Regions from separate parts of the Streptomyces sp. P6-2-1 genome, predicted to be linked through region 2. Evidence: riboswitches for the same ligand, from Rfam matches in the RefSeq annotation. Region 2 holds a riboswitch; the other holds the start of a gene.
What was found. Region 2 has a riboswitch for glycine ahead of gcvP (aminomethyl-transferring glycine dehydrogenase). Riboswitches for the same ligand answer to the same signal wherever they lie in the genome.

Region 1 (7,008 bases), 4.6 Mb from region 2:
CCGAGTGGCGCAGGTCGACGAGGACGAGGTGCACGTCCGTACCGCCCGACAGGACCGAGACGCCGTGTTCGGTGACGTCGGCGGCGACGAGGCGCTCCGCGAGGATGCGCGCGCCCTCCAGGGTCCGCGCCTGGCGGTCCTTGAAGTCGTCGGATGCCGCGATCTTGAAGGCCACCGCCTTGCCCGCGATCACGTGCTCCAGCGGGCCGCCCTGCTGACCGGGGAAGACCGCCGAGTTGATCTTCTTCGCCAGCTCGGCCGTCGACAGGATCACGCCACCGCGCGGGCCGCCGAGCGTCTTGTGCGTCGTCGTCGTGACGACGTGCGCGTGCGGCACGGGCGAGGGGTGCAGCCCGGCCGCGACCAGCCCGGCGAAGTGCGCCATGTCGACCATGAGGTACGCACCGACCTCGTCCGCGATCCGGCGGAACGCGGCGAAGTCGAGCTGGCGCGGGTACGCGGACCAGCCGGCCACGATGAGCTTCGGGCGCGACTCGCGGGCCAGCTTCTCGACCTGGTCCATGTCGACCCGGCCGGTCTCCTCGTCGACGTGGTAGGCGACCACGTTGTAGAGCTTGCCGGAGAAGTTGATCTTCATGCCGTGGGTCAGGTGACCACCGTGGGCCAGGTTCAGGCCCATGATCGTGTCGCCCGGCTTGAGCAGCGCGAACATCGCCGCCGCGTTCGCCTGCGCACCCGAGTGCGGCTGCACATTGGCGTGCTCGGCACCGAAGAGCGCCTTGACCCGGTCGATCGCGAGCTGCTCGACGACGTCGACGTGCTCGCAGCCACCGTAGTAACGGCGGCCCGGGTAACCCTCGGCGTACTTGTTGGTGAGAACCGAGCCCTGCGCCTCCATGACGGCGACGGGGGCGAAGTTCTCGGAGGCGATCATCTCCAGCGTCGACTGCTGGCGGCCCAGCTCGGCGTCGACGGCCGAGGCCACCTCGGGGTCGAGTGCGTGGAGCGGGGTGTTGAGGAGCGAAGACAAGAGTGCAGTCCCTATCGAGATCGAGGGCGATCGGTGGCGTCGTCAGTCGTCGGAGCCCGCGAAGGCCGTGTACTCCTCGGCGCTCAGCAGATCGCCCGGCTCCTCGCTCACGCGCACCTTGAAGAGCCAGCCGCCCTCGAAGGGGGCCGAGTTGACCAGCGAGGGGTCCTCGACGACGTCCGCGTTGACCTCGGTGACCTCACCGTTGACGGGCGAGTACAGGTCGCTCACCGACTTCGTCGACTCCAGCTCGCCACAGGTCTCACCGGCCTCGACGCTGTCGCCGACCTCGGGGAGCTGCGCGTAGACGACGTCACCGAGCTGACCGGCGGCGTACGCCGTGATGCCGATGGTCGAGACGCCGTCCTCGGCGGGCGACAGCCACTCGTGCTCTTTGCTGTACCGCAGGTTCGTGGGGTTGCTCATGGCCTGAATTCTCCTGTACGCGGGGGAGTGGTGGGGAAAGGGGGGAGGTGTGAGGCGGCAGCGGGCGGACAACGGGGCCCGCCAGGCCCACCGGTGCGGGTACCGGGCCGGGCGGCGGCACGACACGTGCGCGCGCCCGCACCGGTCTCCCGCCGGCGCTACTTCTGCCGCTTGTAGAAGGGCAGCGCCACGACCTCGTACGGCTCGTGCTTGCCCCGGATGTCGACGCCGACGCCCTCCGTGCCCGGCGCGGCGTGCGCGGCGTCCACGTAGGCCATCGCGACCGGCTTGCCGAGCGTCGGGGACGGGGCACCCGAGGTGACCTCGCCGACGACCTGCCCGCCCGCGACGACCGCGTACCCGGCCCGCGGCACGCGACGGCCCGCGGCGATCAGCCCGACGAGCTTGCGGGGCGGGGTGCTCGCGGCCTTCTCGGCAGCGGCCTCAAGCGCCTCGCGGCCCACGAAACGGCCTTCGTTCGACGTCTTCTCGAACTTCACGACGCGCCCGAGGCCCGCGTCGAAGGGCGTGAGCGAGGTGCTCAGCTCGTGCCCGTACAGCGGCATCCCGGCTTCGAGGCGCAGCGTGTCGCGGCACGCGAGCCCGCACGGCACCATGCCGAATCCGGTCCCGGCGGCGAAGAGCGCGCCCCACAGCTTCGGCGCGTCGGCCGGGGCGCAGAACAGCTCGAAACCGTCCTCGCCCGTGTAGCCCGTGCGCGCGATCATGACGTCGACGCCGCCGACGGAGCCCGGCAGACCCGCGTAGTACTTGAGCCCGTCGAGGTCCGCGTCGGTGATCCTCGCGAGGACGCGCGCGGCCGCGGGGCCCTGCACGGCGAGCAGCGCGTACGCGTCCCTGTCGTCGCGCACCTCGGCGTCGAAACCGGCGGCGCGCTCACGCAGCGCGTCGAGGACGATCTGCGCGTTGGAGGCGTTGGCGACGACGAGGTACGTGTCCGCCGCGGTGCGGTACACGATGAGGTCGTCGAGGATGCCGCCGTCCGCACGGCAGATCATCGTGTAGCGGGCGCGGCCCTCCTTCACGGAGCCGATGTTGCCGACGAGCGCGTAGTCGAGCAGGTCGACGGCCTGCGGACCGCTGATGGTGATCTCGCCCATGTGGGAGAGGTCGAAGAGCCCGGCGCGCTCGCGCACCGCCGTGTGCTCCTCGCGCTCGCTGCCGTAGCGCAGCGGCATGTCCCAGCCGGCGAAATCGGTCATCGTCGCCCCGAGCGCGCGGTGCGCGGCGTCGAGCGCGGTCTTGCGGAGGGGGGCGGCGGGCGTGTCGGGCGTGTCACTCATGCGGTCGGCTCCCAGGGACGAGACGGGCGAGGGGTTTCCTCCCCATCTGTCATCGGGACCTGAGAGGTTCGTCATGACCCGCGCGCGGCGGGCGGACTTGCACCGTGGGTGGGACCGGTCGCCCGGCCCGCTTTTCAGATGTGCCTCGCCCGCGCGGTATCGGGGCCTGAGAGATTCAAGGGAGGGACTTGCTCCTTCGGCGCCCCGGAGCGGCTGTGCGGCTCCCGGGACTCTCCCGCGCGGATTCAAGCGGCCGGTATGAGGTTGTCAACAGTCGAGCCGCGAAGCGGTCGAGCTGTGGAAACGCGGTGGATCGCCGCCATCATCGCACGCCGCCCCGGGCGACAGAAGGGGCATCCCGGCACCCGGCGGCGAGGTACGTCACGCCGGGGTTCCCCGCCGCCCGCGCGGGGCACTGTCCCGGTAACCCGCATTACCTTCTCTTTACTCTGGAGAGGGTGCTGCGGGCGGACCGCGAGCACGGGGGAGGATGCGCGATGCGGCAGCGGACAGGCACGGAGCGTGGCCGGAGCACGACGGCGGGGAACGGGGGACCGGGGCCCGGGAGCGGCGCACGGGGAGCGGCCCCGTACAGCGACACACGGGAGACCCTTCCGGGGGACGGCGCACGGGAGACCACCCCGTACGGCGACGACACGCGGCGGGCCGCGCCGTACGGCGATACGCGGCTGGCCGCCCCGCCCGGTGACGCACGGCCGGCTGCCTCGCATGGTGACGCGCGGCAGCCCGCGCCGTACGGCGGCGCCGGGGGAGCCGCCCCGCGCGCGGGGAACACGCCCGCGCACCCCGCCGCGCCCCGCATCCTGGACCTGCGCGGAAGCGCCCCGTACGCCCCCCGGCGCCTACGGTTCGCCGAAGGCGACCTCGTGGCCGTCTCGGGGCTCCCCGGGAGCGGCAAATCCACGCTCCTCACCCGCCTCGCGGCCGCCCGCACCCTCGACTCGCAGGAGACCCGCGAGCGCTGGGCGGCCAGGCTGCCCGCCCTCCCCTACGCCCTGTACCGGCCGCTCGTCAGGCTCGACCACTACCGCGTCCTGCTGCGCGCCGCGCTCGCCCCGCACGAGAGCCTCCTCGTGCACGACTGCGGCACGCTGCCCTTCGTACGGGCCCTGCTCGCCCTCGCCGCGCGACGCCGCGGCACCCGCTTCCACCTGCTCTTCCTCGACGTCCCGCCACCGCTCGCCCGCGCCGGGCAGCGCACACGGGGACGCGAGGTGAGCCGCTACGCCTTCGCTCGCCACCGCAGAGCCGCAGGCAGGCTGCGCGCCCGTGCCGCGCGCGGCCTGCTCCCGCGCGGCTGCGCGCGCCTCGTCCTGCTCGACCGCGAGGCGGCGACGGCACTGGCGGGCCTCGACTTCGTACCGCGAGGCGAAACGGGAACGCTGCCCGCCCCGCGCGGGGCGGTGGACGGCTGAGCCGGGCGGACCCGGCACCGCTGAGCCGGGCGGACCCCGCACGGCTGAGCCGGGCGGACCCCGGGCCCGCCGACGGCGGCGCGCGCTACGCTGCGCCCGCAAGCAGCGAACGACAGCGGCCCCGCGCGCAGCGGCGGCCCGGTGAACGACAGCGGGTCAGGTGCCCGCGGGCCAGGGTGGGAAGCGGATGAACGTTCCGGCGCAGACGACGGCCGAGACCGCGCCGTACGGAGGATGGCCGGGCAACGAACTGGAGCGGGTGCTCGTCGCCTCGCTCGGCGTGCCGGGCGCGGGCGGGCGCATCGTGGAGACGCTCGGGCGCGGCACGATATGGGTGCCGCTGCCCAAGGGCGGCGGACCCGAGAGCATGGCGCTCGACCTCCCGGCCGTCGAGCTGGACGGGCAGGCGTACGTGCCGGTCTTCAGCTCGCGCGAGCAACTGCTCGCCGTCATGGGCACGTACACGCCCTTCGCCGAGGTGGCGGCGATCGACTTCGCGCGCGGACTGCCCGCGCAGCTCGGCATCCTCCTCAACCCCGAGGGCACCGTCACCGTGCCCCTCCCGCCGCCCGCGGTCGCCGAACTGTGCCGCGCGGGCCGCACCGTGCTCGACGGGCCGGGGGGCGGCGGCCGGGTACGGCTGCGCGAACCGGACTGGCAGGTGGACCCGGTGGACTTCCTGAGCGCCGCCGCCGAGGAGTTCGCGGCGACCGGGCTCGTACGGACCGCGCGCCGCTGCCTCGCGGAGGTCGAGGACCAGCCGCCCTCGCTCTTCGTGGGCGTCGAGCTGAGCGACCCCGCGGGCGGCGAGGCGGTGCTCGACGCGCTCGGGCGCGCGCTCGGCAGGGTCCCCGTCGCCTGGCCGGTCAACCTGATCCTCCTCGACGTGGCCCAGGACCCGGTCGCCGACTGGCTGCGCGCCCGGGTACGGCCCTTCCACGCGGCGGCGGGCCACTGAGCGGGCGCGGCCTTCGCGGGGCGGGCGCGCGGGGCGAGCTGGTTTGATGGGAGGTCGCGCGCGGCTTCGCCGGAAGCTCGCGCGCGGCGCGGCCCCGCGCTGCCGGACGGGGGCCAGTACGGTGGGGCGGTCGATTCACGACGAAGGGGCGATCACAGGTGAGTGCGTCGGGCACGGCGGCCGGGGGCGAGATCCCGGGCCGCACGCGGCCGGGGACGGGGGAGTACCTCGAAGAGGCGTTGCGGCAGGTCGTACCCGGCCGCTTCGACTCCTACGAGGCGCTGTTGCACGCCCTCGCCACGAGCAGCGTCCACATGCTCCTCTTCTCCGGCGCCCCGGGCTCGCCCGAGGCGCGGTACGGGGTCATGGACGTGGCCGGGCAGGCGTACGCGCCCTGCGTCACCTCGGCGGGCGAACTCGCCGCGAGCGGCTGGAGCCGCGCCCAGGCCGTGGAGCGCGGTGAGGCGGTGGCGGCGGCCCTCTACCCCTCGCACCGCGGCCTGTGGCTCAACCCGCACGCGCCGGGCGGCGGCATCGGCATCCCCTGGGCCGACCTGCGCCGCGTCGCACTCGGTCCCGCGACCCAGCCGGCCGGACCGCTGCGGCTCACCGAACCGACCATCGAACTCCCGCAGTTCTACGCGCTGCTCACGCAACAGGCGCACCGCACGACCGTCGTCCGCGGCCTGCACCGCGCCTGGGTGCAGCCGACCGCGGGACTGCCGTGCCTCGCTCTCGGGCTGGACCTCTACGACGAGGGCCCGCAGTCCGTCGAGGCTGCGCACACGATGCTCCGCCTCGCCTCGGCGGCCCTCCCCGAGGACCTCACGGTCACGGCGGTCTCGCTCATGGACCCGCACGACCCCCTCGCCCAGTGGCTGCGCGAGCGCACCCGGCCGTTCTACACGCGGGAGGCGCACGCGCCGGGGCAGGGCGCGGGGGCGCTTCCCGGACAGCTTCCCGGGCAGGGGCAGGGGCAGGTGCCGGGGCAGGGGCAGGTTCCCGGGCAGGGGTACGGGTATCCGCCGCCGTACGCGGGGCCGCAGGGCTGAAGGCGGGGGCGGGCGTCCCGCATGGGCACCAGAGGACAGCCCCCTCCCTCCCGGGGGGCGACCCCAATACCATCCTCCCCCACCCCACCCCCCTCCCCGCCCCCACCACCAAAATCTGTGGACAACTCCGCACTTCCCATCAATCGCCTCACTCCTCCGAGTGAGGCGATTTCCGCATGACGGCCCCTTATCCACAGGGCATCCCCGAAATCACCCCGAGGTGGTAATGCACCCCCGTGGCGGTATTGCGCCCCGAGGCGGGCTACGCCCCCAAGATGGAATTACGCCGCCGAGACGGTAATGCCCTCCCCAGGTAGTCATACGCACATCCACCCCTTCTTGCCCCTCCCACCCCCTCCCACCCCCTCTCGCCCCACATGCCCCACCCGCCCCCACCCGCCCCACTCACCCCCACTCGCCCCCGCAACACCCCCGCACCCCCTATGAGCCGTGCCCCACATGCCCCCCGTACCCCATGTGCCGCCTTTCTCCAGCCCACTTGACGGACTCCACCCCCAACTTGTCCACCATGTGGACGAGTTGGCGGGTGCGCTGGGGCTATTCCGTGTCGATATCCCATATTGGCGCAGGTGGTGCATGCGTGCGCTTTGCCGTCATCGAACGAAGTAACTCCCGTCTGTTCGGGTTGCGTTGACCGCTTTGCGGATAACGGTGAAACCGAATACGGATCACGGTTGCGCAACCTTTGGCCGGAGGGTCTGGCCGCCGTGTGCGGGCGGGATGAAGACTTCCGTGCTCAGGGACGGACCGTTCCCGCGTACGACAGTTCGACAGGCCGCTTCGGGCGGCAAGTGTGGGCCGGCCACCGCCGGTTGAGAGG
Region 2 (7,008 bases):
CCACACCCCGGCGAAGCGCTCCGGAGTCACTTGCAGATGCAACTGCACGGAGGTGCAGGCGGCCTCCGGCATGATCGACCCCGTGGTGCACGAGAGGTGCTCGGGGCCCTCGATGTCGAGGGTGAAGTCCTCGCCCCGCGCCGCGACGATCTGCTCGTTGAGCAGGGTGTACCTGTCGACGGCGGAGAAATTCGCCTCTACCAGGTGTTCCTGTCCGAGCGTCGGGAGAATTCCGATCATCAATACGCCGGCGTCCCGCTGCGCGGCCTGCCTGTGCGCGTACGAGAGACCCGTACGGAGTTCTTCGGCGAGCTGGTCGAGCACGCGACCGCCGAGGCGGTGCGGGGCGATATTGACCTCCAGGTTGAACATTCCCAGCTCGGTCTGGAAATCCCGGCTCGCGATGCGTTCGAGCACTTCCCCGTTGACCATTCGGGGAAGTCCGTCGGGGCCCGCGAGATTGAGTTCGATCTCCAGGCCCATGAGGTTCTTCGGGCGGTCGAAGCGCCCTTCCCGCAGAAGTCGCTCCAGACCGTCCAGACACTGCCGCAACTTCGCCCGGTAGCGTCGGCGGTCGGACAGGTCGAATATGCCCGCCACGACCTTCTCCCCCATCGAAGTGTCCCCTCCTGGATGGGCGGCCGGGTGCTCCGGCCACGAGGTCCACGGTGGATGATGCCCCGGCCCGCTGATCCGTAACGCCCCGCGGACGGCTCATTGCGGATAGGCTGTCGCCACCCCCGTACGGCACATTCCAAGGGCATGGCAGGGCCAAAGCGAGGGCGCACGCCAGGATTCACGGATCTTTTTCCGCCCGCCGATCCCCCGCCGATCTCTCACCGATCTCCCACCCTCTTCCGGCCGATCTCGGGCTGAGCTTGCGACGGTCCTGGTGAATATCGCCGACGACTACCGGACGACCACGCCAACGGCACATGCCGAGGTCACTGGCGGGGTACCCGGGAAATCAATGGTGAAACCTTCACAGAAAAGACCGGATAGTGACTTGCCCGCAATAAGCGCGACAGCTAGCGGAAACCGCGGGCGAACACGCATCGTATAAACTCTGCGCACGAGGTGGAGAGTTGGCGCTTGCGCGCCGGGAGTCGAGAGCATCCTCCGTGGCGCGCGAGCGGACAGCGCCGTCGTACCGCCCGCTCCACCAGCCTGTCGCACGAGAGAGGCTCCCGCCCATGCCCTTGCACCTTCCGCCTGCCCCCGCGGCCGGCCTGCGCAGCGTCCGTACCGCCCTGGCATCGCCGACCGCCGCGCGCGTTGCCCCCACCCCCGCGCTGCGCACCGCACGTGGCCCGCTCATCGCCGAGCCGGGTCTTCCGGTGCACGTCCTGGACCCCGCCGCCCCCCGCTCGGCGGGGCGCACCCGCCTGAACTCCTGGCGCTTCACCGTTCGCAACGGCGATCGCCCGCTCGCGGTCGGCGAGGCACGGCTCACGGCGGACGGGTGGACCTTCTCGCACTTCTTCGAGGGCCCGTACGTGAACGCGGCCGATCGTGCGCTGCACGAGGCGGACGCCCTGAGCACCCCGTACCAGGCCCGGCTGCTGTCCGTTCCCGCCCTCTACATGCTCATGCTGTGGCTGCACACCGACGTCGCCGACATGTCGACGGAGAGCGCGCTGGGCGAGCAGGACCTCCTGGTACCGCTCGCCCCGGCCCCGCCCGGCTTCACCGCGTACCTGCCGCTGCGGGCCGCGCAGTTCCTGCCGGTGCTCGAACGGAGGCTGTCCCCGCCCGCCGGGCTGCTCGACAGCCTCGCCTGAGGACCGCCCGCAACCCCGTAGTCCCTCCGGACTAGGGCGAACCACCCGAACGGGCAAGGCCGTTCAGTGAACCGCCCGCACGGGTGAAGCGTCCCTGTCCGAGGAGGCCCGCTCTCGCGAAATCCCTGCGGGAGCGGCCTCTCAGGGGAAGACTTGCGACCAGCAACCGATACGGGGGATGCGGTCATGACCATCGAGGAACCCACCGGCCCCACGAGCCGGCCGAGCCCCACGAGCCTGCGAGAGACCCGAACCATGTGCCAGCACCAGCCACCCTGCCCCACCGCCCTCTCCGCCGACCGGGACGCCGCCCTGCCGGTCGCCCCTCACCCGGAGCAGGGCTGGAGCCTGCTGTGCAACGGGGTCCTGCTCTTCGAGGACACCGGCGAACTCCTCCCGGACGGCAGCGTCATCGCCCCGCACCGCCCGACGGCGGGTTCGGTGACGACGGCGGCCTGAGACCGGCCGGACGACGAACGGCGCGGGGCCGGTGCGGAGTTCATCCCTCCGTACCGGCCCCGCGCTTTCCCGTGGGGGGAGTCCGTGTGTACGCGGCCGCTGTGCCCGCTCAGTCCTCGTAGGCGTCCAGCGGCGGGCAGGAGCACACGAGGTTCCGGTCGCCGAAGGCCTGGTCGATGCGGCGCACCGGCGGCCAGTACTTCGTCGCAGGGTCGACGTGTCCGGGGAAGACCGCCTCGGCGCGCTCGTAGGCGTGCTCCCACTCCCCCGCGAGCGCCCGCGCGGTGTGCGGGGCGTTGCGCAGCGGGTTGTCCTCGGCGGGCCACGTACCGGCCGCGACCTGGTCGATCTCCGCGCGGATGGCGATCATCGCCTCGCAGAAACGGTCCAGCTCGGCGAGGTTCTCGCTCTCGGTCGGCTCGATCATGAGCGTCCCTGCGACCGGGAACGACATCGTCGGGGCGTGGAAGCCGTAGTCGATGAGGCGCTTGGCGATGTCGTCGACGGTGACGCCCGTGGTCTTCGTCAGCTCGCGCAGGTCGACGATGCACTCGTGCGCGACGAGCCCGGCGGGACCGGTGTAGAGCACGGGGAAGTGCGACTCCAGGCGCTTGGCGATGTAGTTCGCCGAGAGCACGGCGACCTGCGTCGCCTCCTTGAGTCCCTCGCCGCCCATGAGCCGCACGTACGCCCAGGAGATCGGCAGGATGCCCGCCGAGCCCCAGGGAGCGGCCGAGACGGGGCCGACACCGGTCTCCGGGCCAGCGGCGGGCTGGAGCGGGTGGTTGGGCAGGTAGGGGGCGAGGTGCGCGCGGACGCCGATCGGTCCGACGCCGGGGCCGCCGCCGCCGTGCGGGATGCAGAAGGTCTTGTGCAGGTTGAGGTGCGAGACGTCGCCGCCGAAGTGCCCGGGCCTGGCCAGGCCCACGAGGGCGTTGAGGTTGGCACCGTCGATGTAGACCTGGCCGCCCGCCTCGTGCACGGCCGCGCAGACGTCCGCGACGTGCTCCTCGAAGACGCCGTGCGTCGAGGGGTAAGTGATCATGAGCACGGCGAGTTCCTCGCGGTGCTTGTCGATCTTCGCGTGCAGGTCGTCGAGGTCCACCTCGCCGTTCTCGGCGGTCTTGACGACGACGACCTTCATCCCCGCCATGACGGCCGAAGCGGCGTTGGTGCCGTGCGCCGACGAAGGAATGAGGCAGACGGTACGGTCCGTGTCGCCGTTGGCGCGGTGGTAGCCCCGCACCGCGAGCAGCCCGGCCAGCTCACCCTGCGAGCCCGCGTTCGGCTGGAGGGAGACCTCGTCGTACCCGGTGACCTCGGCGAGCCGCTCCTCCAGCTCGCGGATCAGCTCCAGGTACCCCTGCGCCTGCCCGACGGGCACGAAGGGGTGCAGGGAGCCGAACTCGGGCCAGGTGATGGGCTCCATCTCGGTCGTCGCGTTCAGCTTCATCGTGCAGGAGCCGAGCGGGATCATGCCCCGGTCCAGGGCGTAGTCCTTGTCGGAGAGCGTGCGCAGGTAGCGCAGCATCGCCGTCTCGGAGCGGTGCGTGTGGAAGACCGGGTGGCTCAGGTACGTGCTCGTGCGGCGCAGCGCCTCGGGGAGCGTGTCCTGCGTGGAGGCGTCGAGCGCCTCGACGTCGGCGGTGACGCCGAAAGCGGCCCAGACGGCGCGGAGCCGGGCGCGGTCGGTGGTCTCGTCACAGGCGAGCGAGAGCGTGTCCGCGTCGACGCGGTAGAGGTTGACGCCCTGCTCGCGGGCGGCGGCGAGGACCGCGTCGGCGCGACCCGGGACCGTGACGGTGAGGGTGTCGAAGTACGCGCCGTGGGCGACCTCGATGCCCCCGGCACGCAGCCCGGCGGCGAGCAGGCTCGCGTAGCGGTGGGTGCGCTCGGCGATGGCGCGCAGCCCCTCGGGGCCGTGGTAGACGGCGTACATCCCGGCCATGACCGCGAGGAGGACCTGCGCGGTGCAGATGTTGCTCGTCGCCTTCTCACGGCGGATGTGCTGCTCGCGGGTCTGGAGCGCGAGACGGTACGCCTTGTCGCCGTCCGCGTCGACGGAGACGCCGACCAGGCGCCCGGGCAGGTTGCGGGCGAAGGTCTCGCGCACGGCCATGTACCCGGCGTGCGGGCCGCCGAAGCCCATCGGGACGCCGAAGCGCTGCGTCGTACCGACGGCGATGTCCGCGCCCAGCTCACCGGGCGGCGTGAGCAGGGTGAGGGCGAGCAGATCGGCGGCGACGGTGACGACGGCGTTGACCGCGTGCGCCTGCTCGATGACGGGGCGCAGGTCCCGTACGGCCCCGGAGGCGCCCGGGTACTGGAGGAGGAGGCCCGTGACGCCGCCCTCGGCGTACTCGGCGGGCAGGCCCTGCGACAGGTCGGCGACGACGACGACGACGCCCGTCGGCTCCGCGCGCGTGCGCAGCACGGCGACGGTCTGCGGGAAGGTGTCGGCGTCGACGAGGTAGACACCCTTCTTGACCTTGCCGACGCGCCGCGAGAGGGCCATCGCCTCGGCGGCCGCTGTGCCCTCGTCGAGCAGCGAGGCGCCCGATGTGGGCAGCCCGGTGAGGTCGGCCACCATCGTCTGGAAGTTGAGCAGCGCCTCCAGGCGGCCCTGCGAGATCTCCGGCTGGTACGGGGTGTACGCGGTGTACCAGGCAGGGTTCTCCATGACGTTGCGCAGGATGACCGGCGGCGTGAAGGTGCCGTAGTAGCCGAGGCCGATCATGGAGTCCACGACCTCGTTGCGCCGGGCGAGGGCGCGCAGTTCGGCGAGAACCTCGGCCTCGGTGCGCGCCGCGGGGAGCTGGAGCGCCTCGGCGGAGCGGATCACCTCGGGCACAGCGGCGGCGGTCAGCTCGTCGAGCGAGCCGAAACCGACCTGGGCGAGCATCTTCGCCCGCGCCTCGGCATCGGGCCCGATGTGGCGCTGGGAGAAGGGCGTGCCCTCTTCCAGCCGGGTCAGCGGGGTGCGGTGGACGGTCATCTGCGGGGGCCTCCTGGTCGGCGCGACCTGCACCGGATACCGCCTGCGGGTACCCGGACGGCCTCCCCCTCTGTCATCCGGACCTGAGAGCTTCACCTTCACGGGCGCACGCGCCCGGGCAGGCTTTCACCGTCGGTGAGGACCATCGCCCTGCGTACCCGCCGGACGCGTCCTGCTTTCCAGAGTGACCTCACCCGCGCGGTACAGGGGCCTGAGAGATTCCGGGGAGGATTTGCTCCTTCGGCGTCCCCGGCCTTCGCGCTCCGGGGCACTCTCCCGCACAGGGTCAGCAGCCAATGGCCAGCCTACCAGCGGCGCGCCGGGCAGGTCAGGGGCAGCGGGCCGCCGAGTGGCCGCCGGGGCGGAAGTGCATTTACGTAGGGGTACGAGCCCTACGGCCCCGCAGCGCGGGCGCCGACACCAGGAGGTGCCGTGGAGACCGATATCGACCCGCACGCCCTGATCGGTCGCAAGGCGGTGGACCACGAGGGTGCCAGGATCGGCACCGTGGACGAGGTGTACCTCGACGACGCCACCGGAATCCCGGAGTGGGCGGCGATACGCACCGGCCTCTTCAGCAGGGACGCCTTCGTCCCGCTGGAGCCGAGCGAACTCGTCTCGGGCGTCCTGCGCGTCCCCTTCGCGCGCGCCCTCATCAAGGACGCGCCCGATTTCGGCGTCGGCCGCCACCTCTCCCCGCAGCAGGAGATCCAGCTCTACCGCCACTACGGCCTCGACGCGAGCCCCCCCGAGGCGCACGAGGACGTCGAGTTCGGGCAGATCGCCGGCCGCGAGGACGCCTGAGAACCGGGCGCCCCGGATCACGCCCCTGTCGATTCCCGGCCACCTTCCGGCACCGCCGGCCACCAGGCCCCCGCCGCTCCCGGCCGCACCTCCTCGTCGCCCGTTCCGCGCACCAGCGGCAGCGGCTCCCCCGCGCTCAGGTCCGGGTCGTCGACGGCGAAGGTCCGCACGCGCCCCGGCCGCGCGTCGTAGGGCGTCTCGAAGCGCACCGTGACGCGGCCCAGGCCACTGCCCTGCACCCACCCTGCCCCGTGCTCCTCGTGCACGACGTCCTGGCCGGGGCGCCACTGCGGCACGGAGGGCGGCGGCGGTACGGGCGAGGCCGCGGGCACCGGGAGCGGTTCGGGGGCGCGCGCGAGGGGTTCCTCGCCCGCCGTCGTACGCGCGAAGAGCACCTCCTGCGTGAAGTCGGCGAGCCCGGAGACCCCGACCCCGAGCAGCCGCACCCCGCCTGTCGTGTCGACGAGTTCCAGGAGCCGCGCCGCCGCCTCGCGCACGACGGCCGGGTCGTCGGTGGGCGCGCGCAGCGTCTCGGAGCGCGTGAGCGTCGAGAAGTCGTACCGCCGCACCTTGAGCACCACGGTCCGGCCCGATCGCCCGCTCGCCCGCAGTCGCCCCACGCAACGGTCAGCGAGCGCGGCGACCTCGGCGCGTACCCGTACCCGGTCGTGGATGTCGAGATCGTAGGTGTCCTCGACGGAGACCGATTTCCCCTCCCGTTCGGCCACGACGGGCCGCTCGTCGTGCGCCAGCGACATCGCGTACACGCCCGCGCCGTGCGCCTTCCCGAGCAGCCGTACGAGTTCGTCCTCGCCCGCTTCGGCGATCTCCCCGATCGTGCCGATCCCCGCCCTGCGCAGGTGGTCCCCCGTGGCAGGGCCGACGCCGGGCAGCACCCGCACGGAGAGCGGCGCGAGCAGGTCGCGTTCCGTGCCGGGCTCGATCAGCACGAGGCCGTCCGGCTTGGCC

Region 1: it holds a riboswitch for glycine, as region 2 does, so the genes downstream of both, gcvT (glycine cleavage system aminomethyltransferase GcvT) here and gcvP (aminomethyl-transferring glycine dehydrogenase) in region 2, are expected to answer to the same signal.

Annotation. Positions count from the first base shown of each region.
Region 1 covers NZ_CP192513.1:5,215,975-5,222,982, forward strand. The annotation lists gene glyA (serine hydroxymethyltransferase) at 1-991, opposite strand, end outside; gene gcvH (glycine cleavage system protein GcvH) at 1,034-1,417, opposite strand; gene gcvT (glycine cleavage system aminomethyltransferase GcvT) at 1,576-2,721, opposite strand; glycine riboswitch at 2,758-2,865, opposite strand; glycine riboswitch at 2,866-2,969, opposite strand; gene ACQYWQ_RS22355 (AAA family ATPase) at 3,411-4,157, shown strand; gene ACQYWQ_RS22360 (enhanced serine sensitivity protein SseB) at 4,345-5,115, shown strand; gene ACQYWQ_RS22365 (enhanced serine sensitivity protein SseB C-terminal domain-containing protein) at 5,274-6,167, shown strand.
Region 2 covers NZ_CP192513.1:636,537-643,544, forward strand. The annotation lists gene ACQYWQ_RS02845 (glutamate--cysteine ligase) at 1-615, opposite strand, end outside; gene ACQYWQ_RS02850 (hypothetical protein) at 1,194-1,781, shown strand; gene ACQYWQ_RS02855 (DUF5999 family protein) at 2,037-2,240, shown strand; gene gcvP (aminomethyl-transferring glycine dehydrogenase) at 2,350-5,235, opposite strand; glycine riboswitch at 5,425-5,524, opposite strand; gene ACQYWQ_RS02865 (PRC-barrel domain-containing protein) at 5,668-6,039, shown strand; gene ACQYWQ_RS02870 (DNA polymerase IV) at 6,057-7,008, opposite strand, start outside.